3 regions of the Microbacterium sp. NPDC090003 genome follow, and region 3 is predicted to be linked to each of the others. Evidence: predicted binding sites of a transcription regulator. Region 3 holds the regulator's gene; each other region holds the start of a gene.
What was found. The regulator HrcA, encoded in region 3, represses chaperone genes, less so after heat shock. The targets are predictions, from matches to a motif close to TTNGCACTCGNNNNNNNCGAGTGCNAA.

Region 1 (9,507 bases), 1.0 Mb from region 3:
ACCATCGCCTTCGACGCCGACCATCGCGGCTCGGGGCGGGGGCGGGCCCTGCTGCGCGCGCTGCTCGACGCCGCGCGCGAGCGCAGGGCGCGCGAGGTCTTCCTGGAGGTGCGCGCCGACAACCCGTCCGCGGAGGGGCTGTACCTCTCAGAGGGTTTCGAGGAGATCGGCCGCCGCCCCCGCTACTATCAGCCGGATGATGTGGATGCGATCGTGATGCGGCTCGTGCTGCGCAGGCAGTCCGGGAACGGCTCCGACACGGCGAACGAGGTGCGCGCATGAGCGAACCGCTGGTGCTGGGGATCGAGACGAGCTGCGACGAGACGGGCATCGGGATCGTGCGCGGACGCACCCTGCTGTCGAACACGATCGCCTCGAGCATGGACGAGCACGCCCGGTACGGGGGCGTCGTGCCGGAGGTCGCCGCCCGCGCGCACCTCGAGGCGCTGCAGCCGTCGATCGAAGCGGCGCTGGCCGAGGCGGGTGTGGGCCTCGCCGATCTCGACGCGGTCGCCGTCACGAGCGGGCCCGGTCTCGCCGGCGCGCTCATGGTCGGTGTCGGTGCCGCCAAGGGCCTCGCGGTCTCGCTCGACAAGCCGCTGTACGCCGTCAACCATCTCGTCGGACACATCGCCGCCGACATCCTCACGGCCGATTCCGAACCTCTCGAGTACCCGACGATCGCGCTTCTCGTGTCGGGCGGGCACACCTCGCTCCTGCACGTGCGCGACCTCACGACCGACGTCGAACTCCTCGGGGAGACGATGGACGACGCGGCAGGAGAGGCGTTCGACAAGGTCGCTCGGCTGCTCTCGCTGCCGTACCCCGGTGGACCCGAGATCGATCGGGCTGCCGCGAACGGAGACCCGAACGCGATCCGCTTCCCGCGCGGGTTGTCCCGCGCCTCCGACCTGGCGAAGCATCGTTACGACTTCTCGTTCTCGGGGCTGAAGACGGCGGTCGCGCGCTGGGTCGAGAAGTGCGAGGCCGATGGCGTCGAGGTGCCGGTGGCCGACGTCGCGGCGAGCTTCCGCGAGGCGGTCGTCGATGTGCTCGTGACGAAGGCGCTCGCCGCCTGCGCCGACCTCGGCGTTCCCCGACTGCTGCTCGGCGGGGGAGTGATCGCCAATCGCCGCCTGCGCGACGTCGCCCTCGAGCGCGCAGCCGCGGCCGGTGTGACGGTACGCATCCCGCCGCTCTCCCTGTGCACCGACAACGGCGCCATGATCGCGGCGCTCGCCGCGGAGCTGATCGCCTCGGGCAAGCAGCCCTCCACGCTCGCCTTCGGGGCCGATTCGACGCTTCCGGTGACGGAGATCCAGGTCGCGGAGGGCATCGTCGTATGAGTGACTCCACGGAACCGAACCCCACGCCTCGGCCGCGCATCGAGCGTCCGAGCGGGGAGGTGGAGAGTCCGGCGGGTTCAGCCCATCTGCCCGGCGCGCGTCGCGACGGATACACGCGGCTGCCGACGGGCCCCGTGGGCATCGAGCCCGTGGTCGCGAGCGGCCCGGATGCGGACGACCCCACCGGCCGCACGGCGTGGGCGCCCGCCGAGACCGAGATGGTCGTCGATGACGCCCGGCTCGCCCCGTGGGCTCTGCTCGCGGCGATCGTCGCGCTCGGCGCCTCGTTCTTCGTCGGCTGGGGTCTACCGGTGGGGGTGGTCGCGATCATCGCGTCGATCATGTCGCTGCGGCGGCCGGTCGAGAGCCGGGGAATGGGGCGCTGGGCGCTCGTGCTCGGGCTGACCGCGACGGTGTACAGCCTGGGTTGGCTCGTGTGGGCCGGCATGCAGTTCGAGAGACTGGGCTGAGGCCGCATGCTCGACGCCGAGGAAGTCGTCGAACTGCGCGCCCTGCAGGCGCGCGCGTATGGGCGTGACGGGAGTCTCACAGCCGCCGAGACGCGGCGACTCGGGGAGCTCGCGGCGCGGCGCGGCGAGGCGCCGGCCGACGCGACGCGCGCCCGACCGAAGATCGACGACTCGGCGAACAAGGATGCCGTCACGGTGCCTCGCGACGAAGCGTGGACAGCCTCGACACCGGCGCCCGTGGTGCCGCCGCCGTCATCCGCTCGCCGCCCGAGCTGGCCGCTGATCGCCGTCGGCCTCCTCGTCGTCTTCGCGCTCGGTGCGGCCGCCGGATGGGCGCTCTCGCGTCCGTCGGAGAACGATGTGGACCTCACACCGGCGCAGGGGGAATGGGAGCGGGGACTCGTCGACGGGGGCGAGTACGACATCGGATCCATCCGAGCGATGGCAGTCGAGGACGACATGGTGATCTGGGTGGGGACGCAGTCGAAGGGACTCCGGACGTGCCTCATCCTCGGCGATGCCCAGGAGCGAGTGCCGTTCTGCCAGTCGACGGACAGTGTGCGCTCCTCGGGCTTCGACGCGGTGCGCACGGTCGTCGCCGACGGTGAGCTGAAGAGACAGGTATCGGCACGCCTCTTCCTCACGCCGGAAGGAGCGCCCGCCGTGCTCACCGGAAGCTTCCTCTTCGCGCCGCCGGACGAGTTCGGTGCGTCGTACCGCGACGATGGAGAGGCGGCGGTCGCAGAGGAGCTGGTCGAGCTCGGCCTCGACCGCACCAGCCTCTGGGTGATCGGCTACGACGGCGAGGTGCCGATCTGGAGCGGCGTCAAGGTATCGACCGGACAGACGTGCATCGCGTACGACGATGCGGAAGCGGACCCCATGGTGTTCTGCGAGGAGCTCTCGGCGATCGGTGAGGGACGGAGAGGTCTCGGGTTCGATCGCCTCGATCCGGAGACGGGTGCCTCCTCATTCATCCTGTTCACGTACGGCGACGGGCCGTCGTATCTCCAGATCACCCGCGAGTCGGCCCCGGGAGACGGCGAATGAATGCTGACGACGAACTGCGCTCCCTGCAGGCGCGCGCCTACCGACGAGGTGGGGGTCTCGACGCACACGACGCGGAGCGGCTCGACGAACTGACACGGAACGAGGCGGAGAATGCCGACGCACCCGCACTCCGTCCGTCCTCGCCCCGCCGTCGCTGGGTTCCCCTCGCCACGGCCCTCATCGCGGGAGTGCTGATCGGTGGAACGGCCGTATGGGCGCTCTCCGGGCCCACGGGCGGGGAGCCGGTGACCCTCACCGCCGAGCAGCAGGAGTGGCAGGAGGCCGTGTTCGCCGAGGACGGGTTCGACGGCGACTCCGCACGGCCGCTGACCGTCGTCAACGACGTGGTCGCGTGGACGGCGACGAAGGGTGGCGGCGAGTGGACCTGCCTGGTGCTCGGGCACGCCGAGCACACGGTGGCGGCGTGCAACCCGACCGCCGATGTGCAGTCGGCAGGACTCTCGGCGTCGCTCACGACCGACCCGCGATCGGATCAGGCCACCCGTGTCGCTGTCGACCTCGCCTTCGATGGATCTCGGCCGTCGATCCGGACCAGCGCCACTGATCGAGCACTCGCCCCCGGCGGGCCCTGGTCGGCGGACGAGGAGTCGGATGCCGACAGCCTCGTGGAGCAGGGTCTCGAACGGGAGAGCGTGCGAATCGTCGGCAGTGACGACGCGGTGACCGTGTGGGTGGGGGAGAACACGGCGACGGGCGAGACGTGCCTCGTTGCGATCGGAGACAAGTCCACCGACACGATGTGCGACGTCCTCGGTGACGGCGCGAGGAGTGGGCTCGGCCTCACGCCGTCCGGCGGCGCCTCCGGCGCGACGTACACCTTCACGACCGGAGCAGGAGGCGAGTCGCTCGCGGTGACGCGGCAACCCTCCGGAGGCGGGCTCGGATGACGGAGACCGACGAGCTGCGCACCCTGCAACGCAAGGCCTATGGCCGCGAAGCCGCGCTGACGCGCGCCGAGGCGGCGCGACTGCGTGAGCTCCAGCAGGTGCGACCCTCGGCCGCTCCGGATCCCGCGCCTCCGCTGTCCGGCGAAGTCGGTGCGGTCCCCGCTGTGCCCGTGCCCGCGCCGGCATCCGATCGCCTTCCCAGCGTCGAGGAACAGCTCGGCTTCGTCGCGGTCGCCGACGCGGATGCCGCGCACGACGCGGATGCCGCGCACGATGCGGATGCCGCGCACGACGCGGATGGCTCCGGTGCGGCCGGTGCATCCGCTTCGGTGACCGATCCCCGCACGCCCGATCCCCGCGCTCTGGGTGCCCTGCTCAGACGGCACTGGCGCCTCGTCGCCGTCTCCACCGTGCTGCTGCTCGTCTCCGGCCTCGGCATCGGTTGGCTCGTGTTCGGCCCCGTCTCCACTGCCATCGCGTTGACGGCGGACGAGGAGGCTCGACGTGCGACGCTCGAAGACGAGTCGGACTTCGACCCGGGCACGCTGCGCGCGGCCGGAAAGGACGACGACTCCGGCGCCATCGTCTGGCTCGGCACCAAGGGAGAGGGCGATCTCACCTGCGCCGTGGTCGACGTCGACGTCGCCACGCAGTCCCAGTGCCAGCGCACATCCGACTTCGAGGACCTCGGCATCAACGTCTCGGTCATGCTCCCCGGGGAGAACATCGACGAGGTGACGGCGGAGTTCACCTCGCTCAACGCCTACGTCTTCCTGGCCTCCGACGGCAGGCCGGGCGCCGCGTTCCAGCGGTGGGATTCGTCGTCGTCGATCCTCGCCCGATTCGCCGGAGACGAGCGCACGCGGGCGGAGGAGCTGGTCGAGCAGGGATTCGAGATGAACCTGAGCATCGTCGGCTACTTCCGCGACGGGCCGGTCTGGATGGCGAATCGATACGGCGAGACGGTCGAGCCCGAGACCTGCCTGATCGTCGATGCCGCACAGATCGATGCGGTCTGCCTGCCCTCCACGACCGCGATCGACGTCGGGCTGTCCACTTTCGTGTCGGACGACGGATCGGGGTCCGGGCCGGGCTCTTCGCTCACTCTCGCCTTCACCGCGAGCCAGACGCCCTACTTGACGATCACCGAAGCCCGAGCGGGCTGACCTACTCCGCGACGGGAACCCGGTCGGCGAGGATCGCGCGGCGCTGGTCCCCGACGCGCACCAGGATCAGCGTGGCCGAGGCGCTCCCGCGCAGCGTGAGCTTCTTGCGGAACTGCGCGGGGTCGATATCGACCCCGCGCTTCTTGATCTCCAGCGTGCCGATGTCGTTCGCCTTCAGCACGGCATCGATCGCCTTCGGATTCGCGGCCATCGTCTCGCGCACCCGGAACGATTGCACGAACGGGCTGGTGAGCGCGGCATCCGAGGTCAGATACGCGATCTTCTCGTCGAGCATGCCGGCATCGAGGCTGCGGGCGACGTCGCCGATCAGGCGCGCCCGGATGACCGCTCCGTCGGGTTCGTGCAGGAAGGAGCCGAGCGCACGCACCTCGGCGTCGACGGCATCGGCACCGGCGGTGAGTTCGTGCGAGCGCTCCCCGCGGATCACGAGCGCGGCGCGGCGCACGCCGGCGCGAGCCAGGGCCCCTGTCCAGAGCACGAGTTCGACGACGCTGCCGTCGGCGCTGACCCACTGGGCCTCGGCGTCGGCCGGCAGCGCATCGCGATCGTGGGCGGGGCCGAGCTTGATCCCGGTCGGCACGCGGGAGGCGAGGGCGAACGCCCAGTCCAGCGACGGGGAGTAGTCGTCGGGCGAGACGCGGCGTGTCTCGCTGTGCCCGGCCGTGCGCCGGGCGGGGTCCATCCACACCGCGTCGCGCCCGTCGAGGTCGGCGCTCTCGGCGGTTCCGTGCTGCACGGTCGCGCTCTCTCCGAAAGGGGCGAGGTTGTACGCCGCGATCGCCGCGGTCACCGGGTCGGCGTCGACCGCGAGCACATCGAGACCGGCCCCGGCGAAGGCGAGGGCATCGCCGCCGATCCCGGAGCCGAGGTCGGCGATGCGGGTCAGCCCGGCGCTGCGCATGCGCTGGGCGTGACGGGCGGCGACCCCGAGACGCGTGGCCTGTTCGAGGCCCGCGCGCGTGAACAGCATCCGCTCGGCGAAAGGTCCGAACTTCGCTCTCGCCTTCGAGCGAAGGTGCGCCTGGCCGACCACGGCCGACACGAGTTCAGGGGAATGGCCCTCGGCCCGCAACCGCGAGACCGCGCGTGCGACCTCGTTCGTCGACTCGACGCTGCCGAGCGCATCCAGCAACTCCAGCCCGACGGGGGTCAGCAGCGCTTGCAGCTCAGACATCTCCACTCGCACAGCCTACGCGGGCGGCGGGGCTGGCACTCGCGTTGCATGAGTGCCAGCGAAGCGCCTACACTGGCGTTAGCACTCTCGGGTTGAGAGTGCGAACAAGTCTTCCTGTCAGCGTCAAGAAAGAAGAGGTAGACCGTGTCGGTTTCCATCAAGCCGCTCGAGGACCGCATCGTCATCAAGCAGGTCGAGGCCGAGCAGACCACCGCGAGTGGCCTGGTCATCCCCGACACCGCCAAGGAGAAGCCCCAGGAGGGCGAGGTCGTGGCGGTCGGCCCCGGTCGCATCGACGACAACGGCAACCGCGTTCCGCTCGACGTCGCCGTCGGCGACCGCGTGCTCTACAGCAAGTACGGCGGCACCGAGGTCAAGTTCGGTGCGGACGAGTTCCTCGTCCTGTCGGCTCGCGACGTCCTGGCGGTCGTCGTCCGCTGATTCAGCGTTCCCGAGAAGGGGCCCGGATGCTTCGGCATCCGGGCCCCTTCTTCGTCAGCGCGCGGCGGGGCCGTCGTCGCGTCCGCGCCGGCGGAGCGAAGAGGGCCGGGGAAGACGTAGCGCACGCGCTACAGAGGTGAGGCGCGATCCGATCCTCCACGGCGTGCTCGTCTCGATCTCGTGCAGTCGGGCGCGCACCTGAGCGAGTTCGGTCTGGGCCGCGCGGCGCGCGCGACGCTGCTCGTCACGATCACCCGCCAGCCGGAGAGCCTCGGCGGCTCGCTCCTTGCCGGAACGCACCGCCTCGGCGTGCTCGTGTTCGAGTCGCATGGCCGCGATCTGGAGCTGCGCCACCTCATCGATGCGGATGGCGAGCGCATCTCTCTCGGGTGCATCGTCCGATCGCGTGAAGACCGCCAGAGCATCGACCACGCTCTTCCGTGCGGAGTCCGCGAGGGAGGCGGCATGCGCGGCGTCCGGCTCGTGCTCGAGTGCTGCGGTCACGGCACCGGGGAGGTCGGAGGGCTCGATGCCGAACGGGAAGTCCGCGTCCCAGGTCTCGGCGTAGACGTCGACCTTCGGCTTGGCGATGCTGAGGCGTTTCGTGCCGTAGGCGCAGGCGAGGATGCGCCCGTGCAGCGAGCTGCCGATCCAGAGGGAGGCCGTGGCGATCTCGCGCACGCGGTCGTCGATCGAGCGTGCGTCGCTGAGGGTGATGTCCCAGTTCGGGCGCTCGGCCGAGACCCGGTCGATGAGTTCTCGGTAGAGATCGATCGAATCGTGCGAGGGCGCGGATCCGGCGACGAAGAGTCGGACGGGGTGATCCCCGAGCTCCGAGCACGCGACGACGGCGGCGGTCCAGGCCTCGATCCCGTAGGTGCGGATGTGTCCTTCTGAGAGTTGAAGGAGTACGGAGCCGTCGCGGGGCGCGTCGATCGGCAGGACCGACGCGATCGTGTGGACGAGATCGGGCGCGAGACGGTGCGGGATGCCGAGGCGATCGAGCAGATCGGCGGACTTCGGATCGCGGACCGAGATGTAGTGCGCTTCGCGCAGGGCGCTCGCGGCGACGGCGGCACGCCAGGGAGTGAGGCCGCCGATGCCCGAGACTCCGACGGAGTTGAGCACCAGGCGCGCGCCGTGGTTGCGGAGGAACGCGCTCGGGCGCGGCACGTACGGTGACTCCATCCGTGCACCCATCACCTCGTCGAGGAGCGCGTCCTGCTCGGCGGCGTCCAATGACGAGAACCGCTCCCACTCGGCGTCGTCGACGGCCGTCCGGTACACGTACTCCCGCTGGGTGGCGCCGACCTCGCCGCCGACCGTCCAGATGCCCGTGGCGGGTTTCTCGGCGAGGGCCGGGCCGGTCGCGGTGATCTGCCGCCCGAGGAGCGTCGTCATGTCGACGGCGATCGGCGCGGTGTACTCGACATCGATGACGCCGCGCGCGAAGTGATCGGCGACGACGAGGAAGAGCAGATCGCCGAGGTTGTCGCGTTCGTACGCGCCGCACGCGACGACCGGGGGGAGCGTGTGCGGGGCCACGGCACGTCCTTCGGGAGACCGCCGTCGTCGGGTGCGGAGGCGGGGCTGTCCGCGAGATGAACTGCGGAATCGCGAGGGCTCAGGCGATGTGGATCAGTATACCGATCGGCCATTTTGAGCCCCCGAGGGAGGTGCGGCATCCGCCACGCGGCATCCGATTCCTGCCGAAATCCTCCGGCAGTCCGCGCAACCGCCGGAGGACGCGCACCGCGGGCATAGGGTTGTCCGGTGAGTTCCGTCCCCCGTGCTTCGTCGAGCCAGACCTCCGGAGTCGCCTACGCGGGCGGTGCCTACCTGCTCTGGGGCGTACTGCCTCTGTACTTCCTGCTTCTCGTGCCCACGGGCCCCTGGGAGGTCGTCGCCTGGCGGGTGCTGCTGTCGTTCGTCTTCTGCCTCGTCCTCCTCACCGTGATGCGGGGCTGGGCGGCGTTCCTCGCGATCATCCGGCGGCCGAGACTCCTGGGGTGGACGGCGCTCGCGGGCCTGCTCATCTACGTCAACTGGCAGGTGTTCCTCATCGGCACCCTCACGGGAAACGTCGTCGAGACGAGCCTCGGATATTTCATCAACCCGATCACGACGGTGCTCCTGGGGGTGTTCGTCCTGCGCGAGCGGATCCGCCGGCTCCAGTGGGCGGCGATCGCCATCGCATCGGTCGCCGTCGTGGTGATCATCGTGGCCCACGGCGAGTTCCCGTGGATCGCCCTCTCGCTCACGGCATCCTTCGGTCTGTACGGCCTCATCAAGAAGCAGATCGGACCCGCGGTGGATGCCGTCAGCGGTCTGACCCTCGAGTCGTTCTGGTTGATCCCGATCGCCGTCGTCCAGCTCGTCCTGGTGGCGCAGACTGCGGAGGGCCTCACGATGGGGGCGAACGGCGCATGGCACGCGGTGCTGCTGGCGTGTGCGGGGATCGCGACCGCCGTACCGCTGCTGCTCTTCGCCGCCGGTGCGCGCCGGATCGATCTGACCGTCATCGGGATGATCCAGTTCATCACCCCGGTGATGCAGTTCATCATCGGCGTCGTCTTCCTTCACGAGCCCATGCCGGCCGAGCGCTGGGCGGGTTTCGCGATCGTCTGGATCGCGATCGTCGTGTTCGTGATCGACCTGCTGCTCGCCGCGCGACGAGGGCGAAGGACCGCTCCCACGCCCATCGCCTGAGTACGGTATTCCATCGGGTGTCGGATCGTTAACGCACCGAAACACTTGCGACCCCTACGGAGCGGTCGCGCGCCCTAGGGTTAGAGCACTCGACTGTGGTCACGTCCACTCTCAGTTACGCAAGGGAGCATTATGAAGGCACTGAAGGGTTCGCGCACCGCGAAGATCTTCGCAGGCATTGCGCTTGTCAGCGCGTCTGCCCTCGTCATCGCGGGATGCAGC
Region 2 (9,507 bases), on a different contig from region 3:
CGGCCGCACGATCGTGTTCGCCACCCACTACCTCGAAGAGGCCGAGCAGTTCGCGCGTCGCACGATCGTCATGAACCACGGCCGTGTGGTCGCCGATGGCACCACCGCCCGCCTTCGTGCGTCGCTGGGCGGCCGCACCGTCTCGGCGACGATCCCCGGCGGCGTCGCCGCGCTCGCCGCGGAGCTCCGCGGCGACGTCTCCGTCGCCGAGGTGTCGACCGACGCCGATCGGCTCACGGTGCGCACCGAGGCATCCGATCTGCTCGCCGGCCGGCTGCTGTCGCTCGGTGCCTGCGATCTCGAGATCACCGCGCCCACCCTCGAATCCGCCTTCACCTCGCTCACGGAGGACCCGTCATGACCGCGCTCGTCGCCCCCGCGCTCTACCGCACCGAGATCGTGCGGCAGGTCCGCAACCCGTACACGCTCGCCTTCACCCTGGCGATGCCGGTGGCCATGTATCTGCTCTTCGGCGCGAGCATGTCGTACGCCTCGCAGAGTGTGGGGGACGCGAATGTCTCGTTCTACGTGATGGTGTCGATGGGCGCCTACGGCACGGCGACCGCGATGAGCTCGCTGTGCTCGCTCGCCGCGTCCGAGGTCGGGCAGGGGTGGGGGCGCCAGCTCGCGCTCACCCCGCTCTCGACGGCGGGATACGCGGTGACCAAGGTGCTCGCCGCGGTGTCGTTCTCGGCGCTCGCCGTGCTCTTCGTCTACGCGGCCGGCCTCTCAACGGGTGCCGAAGCATCCGACACCTGGCGCTGGTTCGCCGCCGCCGGGATCACCCTGGGACTCGGGTTGATCTATGGACTGTTCGGCCTCGGCGTCGGCCTGGCCTTCAACTCCGACTCGGCCGCCGCTCTCGCCTCGATCTCGATCACCTTCTTCGGCTTCTTCGGCAACGTCTTCATCCCGCTCGACGGTGCGATGCTCGACATCGCGAAGTGGACGCCGATGTACGGCTACGTCGCGCTCGTGCGCTGGCCGGCCACCGACGGCACCCTCGTGGCAGGCGGCGCCGACCCGCTCTGGGCCGTGCTGCTGAACGTCGTCGTCTGGGCCGTGCTGTTCGCCGCGCTCGTGCGTCTCGGCGTGCTGCGGTCTCGGCGCCGTCGTTAGGCTGGGCCGATGACCACCGAGGCTGCCGAGACCCCGGCGCACACCGGCCCCTGGGAGCGCTGGGGATGGTTGATGGCCGTCGTCTGGATGGTGTTCCTCGTCTACCCGGTACTGGCGCTGCTCGCCTCGGCTGCCGCGACCGGATGGGTCGTGCTCGGCTGGGCGGGACTGGTGACGTTCGCCGTGGTGTACGTGGTCGGATTCGTCATCGGGATGCGCTCGTCGTGGGGGCGGCCCCGCCCGATCGTGCGCACGCTGTTCTGGGTGCAGCTCGCGTGCGCGCTCGCGACGATCCCGGCGATCGAGACGCAGGCGCTGAGCTTCCTGCCGTACCTCATGTCGTACGCGAGCTACGGCCTGCGTGGAATCTGGCACTGGGCGACGACCCTCGCGGGCATCGCGGTCACGACGGCGGCCGTCGTCGTGACCGGGAGGTTCGGCGACCACTTCCAGATCCTCGTCATCGTGCTGCTCATCGCGGTGGTGAACACCGTGAACACCTGGCTGATCGGACGCTCGGTCGACGCCGACAAAGTGCGGATGGATCTCGCCACCAGTGAGGAGCGCACCTCGATCGCCCGTGACGTGCACGACCTGCTCGGGCACGCCCTCACGGCCGTGAAGCTCAAGGCCGAGCTCGCCGAACGCCTCGTCGACCAGGATCCCGAGCGCGCCAAGGCCGAACTGGCACAGATCGTGCATCTCACGGGCGAGGCGATCGCCGGCGTGCGCAGCACCGTCACCGGCATCCGCAGTGTCGCGCTGGCGGAGCAGATCGATGCCAGCACGGTCGCGCTCGAGTCGGCGGGGCTGCGCGTCGAGGTCGAAGGCGACCCGGCGGCGCTGTCACCTGCGCAGGCTCTGCCCGCCGGGTGGATCGTGCGGGAATCGACGACGAACATCCTGCGTCACGCGAAGGCGCGGCGGGTGCGGATCATGATGGCTCCCGGTGTGGTGGCCGTCGAGGACGATGGGCGCGGCGCACGGGGACCCGCGGGCAACGGTCTGCGGGGGATGGCCGAACGCGCCGCGGCGGCGGGGGCCGTGCTGGCCGTGGAGGATGCCCCGAGCGGCGGGACGAGAGTGAGCGTGACCTGGTGACCGAACCGATCCGACTGCTGCTCGTCGATGATCAGGCCCTCGTGCGCGGCGCGATGGGTGCCCTCCTCGAACTCGAGGACGATCTGACGGTCGTCGCCGAAGCGTCCGACGGTGCGGAGGCGGCGGACAGAGCGGCTCAGGCCCAGCCCGACGTGTGCCTGATGGACATCCAGATGCCCGGCGTCGACGGGGTGGCCGCGACGCGTGCCGTGCGCGAGGTGAGTCCGTCGACGCGCGTGCTGATCGTGACGACCTTCGCGCGCCCCGGGTATCTGCGCCAGGCGCTGGACGCGGGCGCGAGCGGTTTCATCGCCAAGGACACGCCGGCCACGCAACTCGCGCACGCGGTCCGGCGGGTGCACCACGGGTTCCGCGTCGTGGATCCCGCTCTCGCCGAGGCCTCGCTGTTCGAGGGCGCCAACCCTCTGAGTGAGCGTGAGCAGCAGGTGTTGCGGCTGTCGGCGGACGGGCGTGCGATCGCGCAGATCGCCGCCGAGGTCTTCCTGTCGGCCGGAACGGTGCGCAACCATCTGTCGTCGGCCATCGGCAAGACGGCGACCGAGAACCGCGCACAGGCGGCGCGCGTCGCCCGCGACAAGGGGTGGATCTAGGATCCGGCGGGATCACGGGGCTGGTCGCGCGAACAGCTCGGGATCGACGGGGCGCTGTGCTCGGGGCAGCTTCTCGACGACCAGCAGGTACGACTCGGTGACCAGCTCTGTCACGAGCCCCGGTTCGAGCGACGGGCCCGGGCGCAGCGAGATCCAGTGCTTCTTGTTCATGTGGTAGCCCGGCAGGATGTCGGCGAACGTCTCGCGCAGGGCGACGGCGTCGTCGGGATGCGACTTGACGGTCACCCGCCCCGTGCCGTCGAGGGGGAGGAGCAGGAAGACGCGTCCGCGCACCTTGTAGACGTCCCACTCCGGCCCGAAGGGATTCGTGAGCTCTGCGCCGGGGAGTTCTTCGGCGCGTTCGGCCGCCGTGGCGGTGAGGGCATCGGCATCCATCGTCAGAACAGCCGGTCCGTGCCCTTGTCGTCGGATCGCGCGGCGACGGCGACGCGATCGTCGAGGGATGCCGCCGCCAGCAGCGCCTCGTCGATGAGCTCGCGATCTCCCTGGGCGGTGAGCCATTCGTGGGCGAAGGCGGTCGGGATGAGGACCGGCATGCGGTCGTGCACGCCGGCGAGGTGGGCGGGAGCCGGACGCATCACGATCGAGTAGCAGGTGAACCACTCACCGTCGGCGGTGCGGCCGCGCTGCGTGACCGCCGCCATGCCGAACAGGGTGCCCTCGCCCATACCGAACTCGTGCCACACGCGCTCGGGCTTCTTCATCTCGAACCAGCCGGTCGCGGGCACCAGTGCGCGGGTCTTGAGAGAGCCGGGGCGCTCCTGCAGGCGCTCGGAGCGGGTGTTGATCGAGGGGAACTTCGCGGGTTCACCGTCGACGAGGAACCCCCACCACGCGGGCTCGAGCGTGGTCTGGCCGTCGGCATCGACGACGACGGGATTGAGGTTGCGGAGGTTCTTGCCGGTCGGGCGCAGGGTCTCGCCCGCGTTCTGCTGCGCCCACTGACGCAGGCCGTCGAGCACGTCGGCGTCGGCTTCGGCCAGCAGTTCGGCGTCGGTGAATCGGGGATCCAGTCCATAGCTCGCGCACATGCCCACAGGCTAGTCCGGGGCGCCGACATCCGTCAGGGGTGGGAGGGGGGATCCGGTACCGTGAAACGAGTGACTCCGACCCGTTCGCTCCCCGCGCCGCTCGCGATCGGCGGCGCCGTGGCGATCGGCGTGATGACCGCGATCCAGGCGCGTATCAACGGCGTCCTCGGCATCCGTCTGGGTGACGGGGTCGTCGCCGGTCTCGTCTCCTTCGCCATCGGCACGGCCGTCCTTGCCGTCATCACCGCCTCCCTGCCGTCCGGTCGCGCCGGTATGGTTCGGCTCGTCCGGGGAGTCCGAGGCAGGACCATCCCGCCGTGGATGCTCCTCGGCGGCGCCTGCGGCGCGCTCACCGTCTCGACGCAGGGGCTCACCGCCGCCGTGCTCGGGGTCTCGCTGTTCACCGTGGGAGTGGTCGCGGGGCAGACCCTGCACGGACTCGTGCTCGACCGGATCGGTTTCGGGCCCGCAGGCGTCGTGGCCGTGACGATGGGGCGCGTCGCCGGGGCCGCGCTCGCGCTGGTGGCCGTCGGCGTCTCCCTGGGCGGAGACGTGCTGCGCACCGCCCCGTTGTGGATGCTCGTGCTCCCGTTCGCCGCCGGCGTGGGGATCGCGTGGCAGCAGGCCGTCAACGGGCGACTCGCGCAGCGGGTGTCATCGCCCATGGTGGCGACCATGACGAGCTTCATCGCCGGCACCGTGGTGCTCGCCGTCGCCGCCGCGATCAGCGTCGGCGTGCAGGGAACCCCGCACGCCCTGCCCGCCGAACCGTGGCTGTACACGGGCGGTTTCCTCGGCGTCGTCTACATCTTCCTCGGCGCGTTCCTCGTTGCGCACACCGGGGTGCTGCTGCTCGGGCTCGGTTCGGTGCTGGGGCAACTCGTCGCCGCGGTCGCGATCGACCTGATCTGGCCCACCGAGGCGGGACCTGCGACCTGGCAGATCATCACGATGGTGGTGATCGCCGCGGTATCCGTGCTCGTGGCGGTCGTGCGCCGACGCCGCTGATCATTTCTCTTTCTTCTTCTTCCCGGACTTCGCGCCCTTCGGCGCCCCGTCCGTCGGCATCCGCGTCAGCATCGCGTCGGCGTCGACGGGCGTGCGCCGCCCCGGGGACTTCGCCGGCTTGCCGCCGACGTAGAGCCATCCCAGCAGCACCTCGTTCTTCGCCAGCCCGTGCGCCCGAGCGACCGCCTTCGACCGCGTGTATCCGCCCGAGCGCCAGAACACGCCCCACCCGGCCTCGTCGAGCAGCAGGCTCAGCGTGTGCGCGACACCGGAGGCGACCGCCTCCTGCTCCCACACCGGCACCTTGTGGTTCGTGCGGTAGCTTCCGACCACCGCGATCAGCAGCGAGGCGCGCAACGGCTTGGTCGACGGCTTCTTCTCGCCCTCGGCCTTCGCGATCGCGGCGCCCAGGGCGAGCCGGTCGTCACCGCGCAGTTCGATCAGTCGCCACGGCCGCAGCGACGAATGGTCGGCCACGCGCCCGGCCGCGGCGATCAGCGGCAGGAGCTCCTCCCGGGAGGGCGCTTCCTCGGTGACCTTCGACCAGGACTGCCGCGAGCGGACGGCGTCGAGCGCGCTCACGCCTCGGGGGCCTCGGGAGTGAAGTTCATCGCCAGTGAGTTCATGCAGTAGCGGTCTCCGGTCGGGGTGCCGAAGCCGTCGGGGAAGACATGGCCCAGATGCGAACCGCACGTCGCGCAGCGCACTTCGGTGCGGACCATGCCGAGCGAGGTGTCCTCGATGAGCTCGACCGCCTCGGGACGGATCGACTCGTAGAAGCTCGGCCATCCGCAGCCGGAATCGAACTTCGTGCCGCTCTGGAAGAGCTCGGCTCCGCACGCCCCGCAGGTGTAGAGGCCGGCACGTCCTTCGTCGAGCAGTTCACCGGTCCAGGCGCGCTCGGTGGCCGCCTGGCGCAGCACCGCGTACTGGTCGTCGCCGAGCTCCTCGCGCCACTCGTCTTCGGTCTTTTCCACGCTGTACGACATGAGTCCTCCTGGGGTCCCCTCCATTCTCCCCCGTCGCGGGGCGCCGGGGTGCGTGCATCCACAATGGAGGGATGACGGATGCTGTTCGCGAGCGCTACACGCGCTTCGCCGAGAACGAGGCCCCCGGCCGCAGTGCGCTGTATGCGGAGTGGGCTGCGGGCGTCGCTGGCGATGCGGCGGTGCAGGAAGTGCTCGCACGCATCCCCGAGAACCGGCGCCAGCCACCGCTCGTCTTCGCGGTGACCCGGCTGCTCGGCGCATCGCTCGACGGATACGCGGTGTGGCGCGAGTTCGTGCTGCGGAACGCGGATGCCGTCGTCGCCGAATGCTCCGCGCGCTCGCTACAGACCAACGAACCTCTCCGGCTCGCCGCGCTCCTTCCGGTGCTGTCGGAGATCGACGGCCCGATCGCGCTGCTGGAGATCGGGGCATCCGCGGGCCTCTGCCTGTACCCGGATCGCTACTCGTACCGCGTCACCGGGCCCGACGGCGAGCTGCGGCTGGCGCTCGACCCGCGCGACGGGGTCTCGTCGGTCGTGCTCGCCAGTCGGGTCGCCGGGGAGCTGCCGGAGCTGCGGCTGCCGGAGATCGTGTGGCGCGCGGGGATCGACCTCGCACCCCTCGATGCCCGCGATCCCGACGATCGTCGGTGGTTGCAGGGGCTCGTGTGGCCGGGGGAGACGGGTCGCGAGCAGCGCATCGCGGCAGCGCTCGACATCGCGGCAGCCGATCCGCCGACGCTCGTCGCCGGCGATGCGCTCGAACGCCTCGATGCCCTCGTCGACGAGGCGCCGACCGATGCGACGCTCGTGATCACCACCCCCGGGGTTCTCGTGCACATTCCGCGTTCGGAGCGGGCGGCTCTGGTCGCCCGCATCCGTGCGTCCACCGCCCGCTGGGTGACGATCGACCCGCCCGGCCTGCTCGACGTCTGGGAGCCGCCGATCGACGCGGAGAGGTGGGCCGGGTTCGCGGTCGCGCTCGACGGTCGGGTGCGCGCTGCGGCCGACCCGCTCGGCGCGTGGTGGGAGTGGCGCGCGGCCGAGTGGCCGCTGCCGTCCTAACCTGGGCACATGATCGGTGACCTCACGGAGCGCGACCGCGCGATCCTCGCGCTCGAGACGGTCTGGCCCCGGCACAGCGGGGCGAAGGAAGAGGCCATCCGGGCGCAGTTGGGGATGAGTGCCGCCCGTTACTACCAGCTCCTCGGCAGGCTGATCGAGTCGGATGCCGCGCTCGAATTCGATCCGATGCTGATCCGTCGGTTGCGCCGTCTGCGCGACTCGCGAGTTCTGCGGCGTTCGGCGCGCACCCCTGGTTTCGTGGGCTGACCGCGCTCTCGGATAGCATCGTGGGGTGTCCAAGCCCACCCGTGATCGTTTCGACGACGTCCCCCGCTCATCCGGCCGCGTCGGGGCGCACCGCGCCGAAGCGCCGGGCATGAACGGTTGGGTGGTGCTGCTGTGGTCGTTCGTCGCGGCGCTCGTGCTCATCATCGTGGGCATCTTCGGCTCGCTGGTCGTGATGGGTCGGATCGACCTCTTCCCCGAAGCGGTGCCGACCGCCGAGCCGACTCCGGTCGAGACGGGCGTCGTCGACACGTCGTTCGAGATCACGATCCTCAACGCCACACCCGATGAGGGGCTCGACGAGCAGATGCGCGACACCCTGCTCAACGCCGGCTTCGGAACCGTGTACGCGAGCGACAGCGGCAGCCAGGACTTCGAGACCACCACGGTGTACTACGTCGACGAGGCCGATCGTCCGGCCGCACTCGGCGTCGCCGACCTGATCGGGGGCGCGGCGGTCGAGCAGAGCGACTTCTACGCCGACCTCAACGACGGCGAGGCGAAGCAGTTCACGATCGTCATCGGCCTCGATCGCTCCGCCACCGCCCCCGAGACTTCGGACGAGACGCCCGCTCCCTGACTCGCGTTCGACACCCTCCGCGCGCGGCTTGCACTCGCAGGGGTCGAGTGCCAGAATGGCGTTAGCACTCTCTCACTCTGAGTGCTAAACCCAACGTCTACGTCCAGGAGGGACGAAAAAACTCATGGCAAAGATCATTGCTTTCGATGAGGAGGCCCGCCGCGGCCTCGAGCGCGGCCTCAACATCCTCGCCGACGCGGTCAAGGTGACCCTCGGCCCGCGTGGTCGCAACGTCGTGCTCGAGAAGAAGTGGGGCGCCCCCACGATCACGAACGACGGTGTGTCCATCGCCAAGGAGATCGAGCTGGACGACCCGTACGAGAAGATCGGCGCGGAGCTCGTCAAGGAGGTCGCCAAGAAGACCGACGACGTCGCCGGTGACGGAACCACCACCGCCACGGTCCTCGCTCAGGCTCTGGTCCGCGAGGGTCTGCGCAACGTCGCAGCCGGTGCCGACCCGATCTCGCTCAAGCGTGGTATCGAGAAGGCCGTCGCCGCGATCACCGAGGAGCTGCTCTCCAGCGCCAAGGAGATCGATTCCAAGGAGCAGATCGCCGCCACGGCATCCATCTCCGCCGCAGACCCCGCGATCGGCGAGCTCATCGCCGAGGCGATCGACAAGGTCGGCAAGGAGGGTGTGGTCACCGTCGAGGAGTCGCAGACCTTCGGCACCGAGCTCGAGCTCACCGAGGGCATGCGCTTCGACAAGGGCTACCTGAACCCGTACTTCGTCACGGACCCCGACCGTCAGGAAGCCGTCTTCGAGGACCCCTACATCCTGATCGCGAACCAGAAGGTCTCCAACATCAAGGACCTCCTGCCGATCGTCGACAAGGTGATCCAGGACGGCAAGGAGCTCGTCATCATCGCCGAGGACGTCGAGGGCGAAGCTCTCGCGACTCTCGTGCTCAACAAGCTCAAGGGCATCTTCAAGTCGGTCGCCGTCAAGGCTCCCGGCTTCGGCGACCGTCGCAAGGCGCAGCTGCAGGACATCGCGATCCTCACCGGCGGTCAGGTCATCACCGAAGAGGTCGGCCTGAAGCTCGAGAACGCCACGCTCGACCTGCTGGGTCGTGCCCGCAAGGTCATCGTCACCAAGGACGAGACCACGATCGTCGAGGGTGCCGGCGAGGCCGAGCAGATCGAGGGTCGCGTGACCCAGATCCGTCGCGAGATCGAGAACACCGACAGCGACTACGACCGCGAGAAGCTGCAGGAGCGCCTGGCGAAGCTCGCCGGTGGTGTCGCCGTCATCAAGGCGGGCGCGGCCACCGAGGTCGAGCTCAAGGAGCGCAAGCACCGCATCGAGGACGCCGTCCGCAACGCGAAGGCAGCCGTCGAAGAGGGCATCGTCCCCGGTGGTGGCGTCGCGCTGATCCAGTCCGGCACGAAGGCGCTCAACGGTCTGTCGCTCTCGGGTGACGAGGCGACCGGTGCGAACATCGTCCGCGTGGCGATCGAGGCTCCGCTCAAGCAGATCGCGCTGAACGCCGGTCTCGAGCCGGGTGTCGTGGCGAACAAGGTCTCCGAGCTCCCTGCGGGCCAGGGCCTCAACGCCGCCACGGGCGAGTACGTCGACATGTTCGGCGCCGGCATCATCGACCCGGCCAAGGTGACGCGCTCCGCGCTGCAGAACGCCGCGTCGATCGCCGCGCTGTTCCTCACCACCGAGGCCGTCGTGGCCGACAAGCCCGAGAA
Region 3 (9,507 bases):
GGTGCTCCTTCTCGAGCATCCGCAGCAGTCGGTCCTGCGGACCGAGCAGTTGCACCATCGCGACACCGTCGGCGTAGATCTTCTCCACGGACTCCGGAGCAGGTGCTCCGCTGCGGCGCTCCGGGATCTCAGGGCTCTGGTCGTGGTTTTCAGGCACCGACACTCTTCTCGGTCAGTCCCCCACCCAGCACGTGGGCGTGGACGTGGAACACGGTCTGTCCGGCATTCGGGCCGGAGTTGAAGACGAGGCGGTAGTCGCCGTCGTCGGTGTGCTGCGCGGCGAGCTCCTTCGCGAAGGAGACCATCTCGGCGAGCAGCGTGGGATCGCCCGACGCGACCTCGGCGACGTCGCGGTACTCCGCGGTCTTCGGGATCACCAGGAGGTGGACCGGCGCCTGGGGGGCGATGTCACGGATGGCGAACACGCGTTCGGTCTCACCGAGGACCTCTGCGGGGATCTCACCGTTCAGGATGCGCGTGAAGATCGAGGGTTCGCTCATGTTTCCAGTCTAGCGGCGGGGTCCGACGGCGCGGCGGTGCGCTCACCAGCGCCGGAGGGCGACGGAGAGCACCGCGATCGCCGCGGGGCCGGCCGTCGAGGTGCGCAGGACCGTGTCTCCCAGCAGCACCCGCTCGGCGCCCGCCGCGGTCAGCCGGGCGATCTCGTCGTCCGAGACGCCGCCTTCGGGACCGACGACCAGCACGATGTCGCGGTCGTCCGCGGTGATCTCCGACAGCCGCGTCGTCGCCGACGGGTCGAGGATCAGCACGCGCTCCGCGCTCGCTCGTGCCGCCAGCTCCCCCGTGCTCGCCGGGGCCGCGACCTCGGGGACCCACGGACGATGAGCCTGTTTGGCTGCCTCGCGCACGATGCTCGCCCAGCGCTCCCGCCCCTTGACGGCCTTGGGGCCCTCCCACCGGGAGACGCTCCGGCTCGCCTGCCAGGGCACGATCTCGTCGACACCCAGCTCGCAGGCCGCCTGCACCGCGAGTTCGTCGCGGTCACCCTTCGCGAGTGCCTGTGCGAGGACGATGCGCGGGGTCGGCGACGGGTGCACGGACCGGTCGGCGATCCGCACGTCCACTCGCGCAGGGGCGACCTCCTCGGCGACACCGTGGAGCCAGACGCCCCGACCGTCGCCGATCGTGACCTGCTCCCCCACGCGGAGCCGACGGACGACCGCCGCATGCTTCGCCTCGGCGCCGGTCAGCGATACGAGGTCGCCGGTTCCGGCATCCGACGACGTTTCGACGAGGAAGTGCAGCGCCATGGCTCAGTGCGTGCGGAAGCGGTCGCGGAGCTTGGAGAAGAGACCCTGCTGGAACTGCGCCAGCTGCGGCCCCGGAGCCTTCGCCTTCTTCGCGAAGTCCTCGATGAGCGCCCGCTGCGCGGAGTCGAGCTTGGTCGGAGTCACCACCTGCACGCCGACGCGCAGGTCGCCCCGCTGCGAACCACGCAGCGGCGTGATGCCGCGTCCCTTGATCGTGAGCACGTCTCCGGACTGCACGCCGGCGCGCACCTCGAGATCGACGGCGCCGTCGAGACCCTGAATCGAGGTCTCCGTACCGAGGATCGCATCGGTCATCGACACCTCGAGCGTCGCGAGCAGGTCGTCCCCGTCACGGCTGAACGCCGCGTGCGGGTTGACCGTGACCTCGACGTACAGGTCGCCGTTCGGGCCGCCGGCCTTGCCGACCTCTCCGGATCCGGGCAGCTGCAGACGCAGACCGGTCTCGACACCGGCGGGGATGTCGAGCGAGACGGTACGACGCGAACGCACGCGCCCCTGACCGCCGCACGTTCCGCACGGGTACGGGATGGTCGTGCCGTAGCCTTCGCACGTGCCGCAGGGCTGCGAGGTGACGACGTTGCCGAGCAGGCTGCGCACCGTGCGCTGGACGTGTCCCGAACCGCCGCAGATGTCGCAGGTGACGGGCGACGTGCCCTCCTGGCAGCAGGAGCCCTGACACGTCTCGCAGAGCACCGCCGTATCGACCTCGATGTCGCGATGCGCGCCGAAGACGACGTCGCCGAGATCGAGCGTGACCCGCACGAGCGCATCCTGACCCCGCTCACGGCGGGAACGAGGGCGCGCACGCCCTCCGCCCTGTCCCGCGCCGAAGAACGTCTCGAAGATGTCGCCGAATCCGCCGAACCCTCCGCCGAAGTTCCCGGCGGCGCCGTCTCCGCCGCCCATGTCGTAGCGGCGGCGGGAATCGTCGTCGCTGAGCACGTCGTACGCGTGCGTGACCAGCTTGAACTTCTCCGCCGCGTCCTCACCCGGATTCACGTCCGGGTGCAGCTGACGCGCGAGACGACGGTACGCCTTCTTGATCTCGTCGGTGGAAGCGTCCCGGGACACCCCGAGAACCTCATAGTGGTCCGCCACGATCGCCTTTCTGGGTTGTTCCTCGTCGACGGCCGCTCAGCGGCTCGTCTCGTCTTCGTCGAGCATCCGCGTCAGGTAGCGGGCGACGGCCCGCGCCGCCGCGAGATTGCTCGGGTAGTCCATGCGCGTCGGCCCCATCACGCCGACCCGCGCCGTGCCGCTGGGGGCGGCGTAGTTGCTCGCGACGATCGACGCCTCGCCCAGACCGAACGGCGCGTTCTCGGTGCCGATGCTGGCCGCGAGGCCGTGCTCGTCTGTGACCATCTCGCTCATGAGCCGCAGGAGCGTCACCTGCTCCTCGATCGCCTCGAGCAGCGGATGGATGCTTCCGCGGAAGTCCTGCTCACGACGCGCGAGCGTCGCGGCTCCGGCCATCACCAGACGCTCCTGACGGAACGTGCCCAGTTCGTCGACGATCACCGTGGCGAGAGCCCGCAGCGCGGCATCGCCGGGTGCGGCCTCGGGCGTCGCCAGCAGCGTCTGCAGACGCTCGGCCGCGTCGCTGACGGCCTGCCCTGTGAGCAGTGCGGAGAGCCGCGCGCGGAGCATGATCGTGTCGCCCTCGTCGATCTCGATCGGCAGCGGGGCCATCCGCTGCGAGACGCCGCCGGCGTCGGTGACGAGCACGACGAGCATGCGGCTCGGGGCGAGCGGCACGAGTTCGATGTGGGTGAGGTGCGCACGGGCGAACGAGGGGTACTGCGCGAGCGCGACCTGGCCCGTCAGCTGTGTGAGCACCCGCACGGTGCGCACCATCAGATCGTCGAGATCGCTCGGCGCCGCCAGGAACGATTCGATCGCCGTCCGCTGCGCGGTCGAGAGGGGGCGCAGCTGGGCGAGATGATTGACGAAGACGCGATACCCCTTGTCGGTGGGCACGCGGCCGGACGACGTGTGCGGAGCGGTGATGAGCTCCTCATCCTCGAGCAGCGCCATGTCGTTGCGGATGGTCGCCGCCGAGACTCCGAAGGAGTGGCGGTCCACGATGGAGCGGCTGCCGACGGGTTCGTGGGTCTCGACGTAGTCCTGCACGATCGCGCGGAGAACCTGGAGTCCTCGCTCGGTGACCATCACCCTTCCCTTCCGTTGGCACTCGGACGTTCAGAGTGCCAATCCTACCCCGCCGGCGGCTCCTCTCGTCGGACGCCGCGGCTCCGCCCTAGGATGACGACCATGACCGCCCCCGCCGTCGAGCTGTCCACCGGAGTCGTCGAGGGATCGAGCGAGGGCGGACTCTTCCGCTTCCTCGGCATCCCGTACGCCGCCCCTCCCTTCGGCGTGAACCGGTTCCGGGCGCCGCAGCCGGTGACGGCGTGGGAGGGCGTGCGCCCGGCCCTCGCGTTCGGACCCACGGCGCCGCAGCTTCCGTATGCGGGGTCGATCGGCGAGCTGCTCGGTTCGGTCAGTATCGACGGCGACGACATCCTCACCGCCAACGTCTGGGCTCCGGCGGATGCCGAGGGCGCCCCGGTGCTGCTGTGGATCCACGGCGGCGCGCTCGAGCGAGGCACCGCCGCCCTTCCGCTCTACGACGGGGCCGGCTTCGCCGCCGCAGGAATCGTCTTCGTCTCGATCAACTACCGCCTCGGATCGGAGGGCTTCTCGGTACTCGACGATGCCCCTCGCAATCTCGGCCTGCGGGACGCGGCCGCGGCTCTCGAATGGGTGCATCGCGAGATCGGTGCGTTCGGCGGCGATCCCGCACGCATCACCGTCATGGGTGAATCGGCCGGAGGCGCCATCGTCGCGGGACTCCTCGCGCGTGACGACTCCCGCGCCCTCATTGCGCGTGCGATCATCGAGTCCGGTCCGCTGGAGGCGCAGCCGCCGCAGAAGGCCGGACGGGTGACCGCTGCTCTCGCGAAGCGGCTCGGCATCCGCACCGACCGTGCGTCGTTCGCCTCGGTCCCTCCCGAAGCGCTGCTCGAGGCGCGCCGCGCGCAGTCGGCGGGTTCGTCGCCGTTGGGCGGAGCGCCGGCGTTCCAGTTCGCGATCGATCCCGACAGCCTCCCCCGCTCGCCTCACGAGGTTCTGCCGACGATCGACACGCCGCTGCTCATCGGCAGCAACACCGACGAGTACCGGCTCTGGTTCACGCCCGAGGCCCTCGGCGAGATCCGCCCGCTCAGGCTCTTCATCGCTCGTCTGGCCCTGGGAATCCCGCGCAGAGCGGTATCGGCGTACCGGAAGGCCTTCCCCGAGGCCCCCACGGGCGAGATCTTCGGACAGCTGGCGACCGATCTCCTGCTGCGCGCACCGCTCTCCCGCGCCGCCCGCGCCCGCCCCGCGCTCACCTTCGTCTACGAGTTCGCGTGGCCGAGTCCGGTGCGCGACCTGCGCGCCGCGCACGCCCTGGAGCTCGGATTCGTCTTCGATCGTCTGGCGGATGCCGAGGCGCAGCGCCTCGCGGGCGCTGACGCGCCCCAGGCTCTCGCCGATGAGATGCACTCCGCCTGGGTCTCTTTCGTCACCACCGGTGCGCCCGGATGGCCGGCGTACGGCGCCGACCGCACGACTCGGGTGTTCGACACGACGAGCGGCACTCTCCCCCAGCGGCGCACCGCCGGACTGGACCTGCTCCCGATTCGGAGATGACGGCGATGCCGCGCGTCAGTCGGTGAGTGCGCGCACGACCGCATCGGCCAGGAGCCGTCCGCGCAATGTCAGCTGCACCCGTCCCTGCACGGCGGCGCGGGCGTCGACGAGCCCGTCGGCGATGAGACCCGCGACGTTGGCGCGATTGCCCGCCGGCAGGTCGGAGACGGCGATGCCCTCGACGAGACGGCTCTGCAGCAGCACTCGTTCGAGCATCCGCGCGCCCTCGTCCGGGCGTTCGGTGCCGGCGGCCGGAGAATCGGACGCCGAAAGCCGCTGCGCATAAGCCGCCGGATGCTTCACGTTCCACCAGCGGAGTCCGGCCACGTGGCTGTGCGCACCCGGCCCGAAGCCCCACCAGTCGCTCCCCCGCCAGTAGGCGAGGTTGTGACGCGAGCGCTGTTCGTCGTTGCGAGCCCAGTTGCTCACCTCGTACCACTCGAAGCCGGCCGCAGCGAGGCGGCGGTCGGCCGTCTCGTACATGTCGGCCTGCAGATCGTCATCTGGCATCGGCACCTCGCCGCGGCGGATCTGGCGCGCGAGCTTCGTGCCGTCCTCGATGATGAGTGCGTAGGCCGAGACGTGGTCGGATTCGAGGTCGAGGGCCGCGTCCAGAGACGCCTCCCAGTCGGCGAGCGACTCGCCCGGCGCGCCGTAGATCAGATCGACGCTGACCGCGAGTCCCGCGTCCTTCGCCGCGGCGACGGCGGTGCGCACGTTCTCGGGGTCGTGCGTGCGGTCGAGCGCGGCGAGCACGTGCGGCACGGCCGACTGCATGCCGATGGAGAGACGCGTCACCCCGGCATCCGCGAGCGTGCGGGCGACCTCCGGGGTGACGGTGTCGGGGTTGGCCTCGACCGTGACCTCGGCGCCCTCGGCCAGCCCGAAGGCCGAGACCGCGGCGCCGAGCATCAGCGCGAGGTCGCCGGCCGGGAGCAGCGTGGGCGTTCCCCCGCCGAAGAAGACCGTGTCCATCGGGCGCAGCGCACCCGCCTCATCCAGTACGCGTCGCGCGAGATCGATCTCGGCGAGGAGCGTGGAGGCGTAGTCCTCCTGACGGGCGCCGCGCAATTCGCTCGAGGTGTAGGTGTTGAAGTCGCAGTATCCGCAGCGCACGCGACAGAACGGTATGTGGAGGTACGCCGAGAAGGGCACCGAGGGATCGATCGGCAGATCGGCCGGCAGGCGGCCGTCGGACGGTGCGGGATCGCCGAGAGGGAGGGGCCCCGCCATCAGACGGGGGTCGCGTAGAGCGGGGAGATCGCCCGGAGATAGCGGGCGAAGAGCTCCCGACGGCGACGCTTCACGAGCGGCGGCACCGTGCGGTAAAGCAGGGAGTTGGGGGCGTCGAACGCGCGTACCGTGAACCAGACCTCGTCGTTGTCCTCGCGCCAGTCGACGTCGAAGGATTCCTCGCCGCTGACGACCGAGCCGCCGACCGTACCGAGGACGAAACCGATACGACGAGCCTCCTCGGTCACCGAGATCACGCGCAGTTCGGCATCCGCCCGCATGCCCGACAGACGACCGCGCACGCGCAGCGTCATGCCCGGGCCCACGAAGGGAGTCCCTTCGGCGTCGTAGCGGGGCTCGACGTCGCGCTTGCTCGGGGCGATCGGGTTGCCCTCGGCGTCGAAGCTCACGCCGGCGTATGCCGGTCCGGGCGCGGGACGCACGTCTTCGATCGCGAGTCCGGCCGCCCGCTGCGCCGTCCACGACAGCAGAGCTTCGCCGGCGGTCTGGAACCGCTCCGCTCCGGATCCGATGCGCCAGGACTCCTCCGCCGGGAAGCTGCGCTCCGGCGGGTACTGCATCAGATCGGGCGCGTGGGTGGCACCCACGGCCGCATAGTCCACCGTGTCGTCTCGGAAGTTCCCGCGCCGCATGAGATCCAGCCTACTGGCGGTTGCCTGGACGAACACCCCACTCGCGCGCCGCTGCGGCGACGATGCGGGTGTAACGCGCGTGGGTGCGGCGCTGGATCAGTCTCAGGGCGGGCGACAGCAGCCACCACACGACGGTCGACGGGCGCGAGATCGAACGAGCGGTGAACACGCCGCCATCGAGCACGAACGACTCCTCCCCGTAGATCGGATGCCCCGGGCGCGTCTCGTACCCGAAACCCCGCTCATCCGCCCACACGACCCGGATCGGTTCGGAGAATCGGATGCCGAGCACACGCTTCGCCAGCACGCCCTCCTGCCCGGTGGACGGTGCCTCGCGAGGACCGTCGAAGCCGGCGCGTCGCTTGAACTCCCAGGAGCGGATCAGACCGCGGACGGCATCCTGCGCCTCCGGTGCGACCCGGATGCTGCGCTCGGAAAGTCGCATCCCCGCCGGGACGTCGACGATCGGGTGGCGCGTCATCCCGCGCATGTACGGCGGGAGTGACATCGCTACTTCTTGTCCTTGCCCTCGACGTCGCCCGAGAGCGCGGCGATGAACGCCTCCTGGGGGACCTCGACGCGGCCGACCATCTTCATCCGCTTCTTGCCCTCCTTCTGCTTCTCGAGGAGCTTGCGCTTACGGGTGATGTCACCGCCGTAGCACTTAGCCAGCACGTCCTTGCGGATGGCGCGGATGGTCTCGCGAGCGATGATGCGTGCACCGATCGCCGCCTGGATCGGCACCTCGAACTGCTGGCGAGGGATGAGCTTGCGCAGACGCTCGGCCATCATCGTGCCGTAGGCGTAGGCCTTGTCGCGGTGGACGATCGAGCTGAACGCGTCGACCTTCTCGCCCTGGAGCAGGATGTCGACCTTCACGAGGTCGGCCTCCTGCTGACCGGCGGGCTCGTAGTCGAGCGACGCGTACCCCTGCGTCTTGGACTTGAGCTGGTCGAAGAAGTCGAAGACGATCTCGCCGAGCGGCATCATGTAGCGCAGCTCGACGCGCTCCTCCGAGAAGTACTCCATGCCGAGCAGCGAGCCGCGACGCGACTGGCAGAGCTCCATGACCGTGCCGACATAGTCCTTCGGGAGGAGGATCGCGGTCTTGACGATCGGTTCCGACACGGAGCCGATGCGGCCGTCGGGGTATTCGCTCGGGTTCGTGACCGTCACCGTCTCGCCGGTGTCGGAGGTCAGCACCTCGTAGATCACGCTCGGCGCCGTCGTGATGAGGTCGAGTCCGAACTCGCGCGAGAGGCGCTCGGTGATGATCTCGAGGTGCAGCAGACCGAGGAAGCCGCAGCGGAAACCGAAACCGAGGGCCACCGACGTCTCCGGCTCGTACTGGAGGGAGGCATCCGAGAGCTTGAGCTTGTCGAGCGCTTCGCGGAGCTCGGCGTAATCGCTGCCGTCGATGGGATAGATGCCCGAGAAGACCATGGGCTTCGGGTCGGTGTATCCGGCCAGGGCGTCGGTCGCCGGCTTGCGCGCGGAGGTGACGGTGTCGCCGACCTTCGACAGACGCACGTCCTTCACACCCGTGATGAGGTATCCCACCTCGCCGACGCCGAGTCCCTTGGTCGGGATCGGCTCGGGGCTCGACACACCGACTTCGAGCGCCTCGTGGTTCGCGCCGGTGGACATCATCTGAATGCGCTCGCGCGGCGACAGACTGCCGTCGACCATGCGGACATAGGTGACGACGCCGCGATAGGCGTCGTAGACCGAGTCGAAGATCATCGCGCGCGCCGGGGCATCTGCGTCGCCGACCGGGGCGGGGATCTCGTTCACGAGTCGGTCGAGCAGGGCTTCGACGCCGGCGCCCGTCTTACCCGAGACGCGGAGGACGTCTTCCGGCTTGCCCCCGATGAGCGACGCGAGCTCCTTGGCGTACTTGTCGGGGTCTGCCGCGGGCAGGTCGATCTTGTTCAGCACCGGGATGATGTGCAGATCGTTCTCGAGCGCGAGGTAGAGGTTCGCGAGGGTCTGCGCCTCGATGCCCTGCGCCGCATCGACCAGCAGGATCGCGCCCTCGCACGCGGCGAGCGAGCGGGAGACCTCGTACGTGAAGTCGACGTGGCCGGGGGTGTCGATCATGTTGAGCGCGAAGGTCTGCCCCTCGATCTCCCACGGCATGCGCACGGCCTGGCTCTTGATCGTGATGCCGCGCTCGCGCTCGATGTCCATCCGGTCGAGATACTGCGCTCGCATGTCGCGGTCGGCGACCACACCGGTGATCTGCAGCATGCGATCGGCGAGGGTCGACTTGCCGTGATCGATGTGCGCGATGATGCAGAAATTGCGGATCTGCGTCGCGGGCGTCGCGGCAGGCTGAAGCGGGGTGAGAGCGCGTGGGGACATGTTGCGTCGATTCTACGGTGAGGGAGGCCTAATGCCCGATTCCGCCGATCCGGTGGTAACGTCGCCCAGGTCTTCGACGTGGAACCGAGTTCCACGAAGGAAACGACCCCGTAACATCTTTTTGGTATACCGGAACGAGCGAAGAGGCACGTCCGGAGTGAAGCACATTGATCGGATCCGCAACGGTGATCCCGTTCGGCTCTGGTGAAGAGAGAGATACCGACCTTGATCAAGTACCTGCTGCGTCGAGCACTGGGCTGGCTGCTCCTGAT

Region 1: a site for HrcA is predicted at 6,168-6,194, ahead of groES (co-chaperone GroES). Genes of this name have one in related genera too.
Region 2: a site for HrcA is predicted at 7,871-7,897, ahead of groL (chaperonin GroEL). Genes of this name have one in related genera too.

The regions. Positions count from the first base shown of each region.
Region 1 covers NZ_JBIVFW010000001.1:1,247,412-1,256,918, reverse strand. The annotation lists gene rimI (ribosomal protein S18-alanine N-acetyltransferase) at 1-282, shown strand, start outside; gene tsaD (tRNA (adenosine(37)-N6)-threonylcarbamoyltransferase complex transferase subunit TsaD) at 279-1,346, shown strand; gene ACIPVN_RS06060 (hypothetical protein) at 1,343-1,816, shown strand; gene ACIPVN_RS06055 (hypothetical protein) at 1,823-2,866, shown strand; gene ACIPVN_RS06050 (hypothetical protein) at 2,863-3,774, shown strand; gene ACIPVN_RS06045 (hypothetical protein) at 3,771-4,940, shown strand; gene ACIPVN_RS06040 (SAM-dependent methyltransferase) at 4,942-6,135, opposite strand; gene groES (co-chaperone GroES) at 6,280-6,576, shown strand; gene ACIPVN_RS06030 (polysaccharide pyruvyl transferase family protein) at 6,631-8,121, opposite strand; gene rarD (EamA family transporter RarD) at 8,350-9,285, shown strand; gene ACIPVN_RS06020 (ABC transporter substrate-binding protein) at 9,418-9,507, shown strand, end outside.
Region 2 covers NZ_JBIVFW010000002.1:267,493-276,999, forward strand. The annotation lists gene ACIPVN_RS14195 (ABC transporter ATP-binding protein) at 1-361, shown strand, start outside; gene ACIPVN_RS14200 (ABC transporter permease) at 358-1,119, shown strand; gene ACIPVN_RS14205 (sensor histidine kinase) at 1,129-2,220, shown strand; gene ACIPVN_RS14210 (response regulator) at 2,217-2,831, shown strand; gene ACIPVN_RS14215 (MmcQ/YjbR family DNA-binding protein) at 2,844-3,227, opposite strand; gene ACIPVN_RS14220 (SOS response-associated peptidase family protein) at 3,230-3,883, opposite strand; gene ACIPVN_RS14225 (DMT family transporter) at 3,953-4,891, shown strand; gene ACIPVN_RS14230 (nitroreductase family protein) at 4,892-5,473, opposite strand; gene msrB (peptide-methionine (R)-S-oxide reductase MsrB) at 5,470-5,880, opposite strand; gene ACIPVN_RS14240 (DUF2332 family protein) at 5,952-6,944, shown strand; gene ACIPVN_RS14245 (DUF3263 domain-containing protein) at 6,954-7,211, shown strand; gene ACIPVN_RS14250 (LytR C-terminal domain-containing protein) at 7,237-7,809, shown strand; gene groL (chaperonin GroEL) at 7,934-9,507, shown strand, end outside.
Region 3 covers NZ_JBIVFW010000001.1:213,926-223,432, reverse strand. The annotation lists gene ACIPVN_RS01065 (PhoH family protein) at 1-58, opposite strand, end outside; gene ACIPVN_RS01060 (histidine triad nucleotide-binding protein) at 150-500, opposite strand; gene ACIPVN_RS01055 (16S rRNA (uracil(1498)-N(3))-methyltransferase) at 543-1,271, opposite strand; gene dnaJ (molecular chaperone DnaJ) at 1,275-2,390, opposite strand; gene hrcA (heat-inducible transcriptional repressor HrcA) at 2,427-3,461, opposite strand; gene ACIPVN_RS01040 (carboxylesterase/lipase family protein) at 3,564-4,985, shown strand; gene hemW (radical SAM family heme chaperone HemW) at 5,001-6,218, opposite strand; gene ACIPVN_RS01030 (DUF1990 family protein) at 6,218-6,871, opposite strand; gene ACIPVN_RS01025 (DUF1990 family protein) at 6,882-7,379, opposite strand; gene lepA (translation elongation factor 4) at 7,382-9,235, opposite strand; gene ACIPVN_RS01015 (ABC transporter permease) at 9,461-9,507, shown strand, end outside.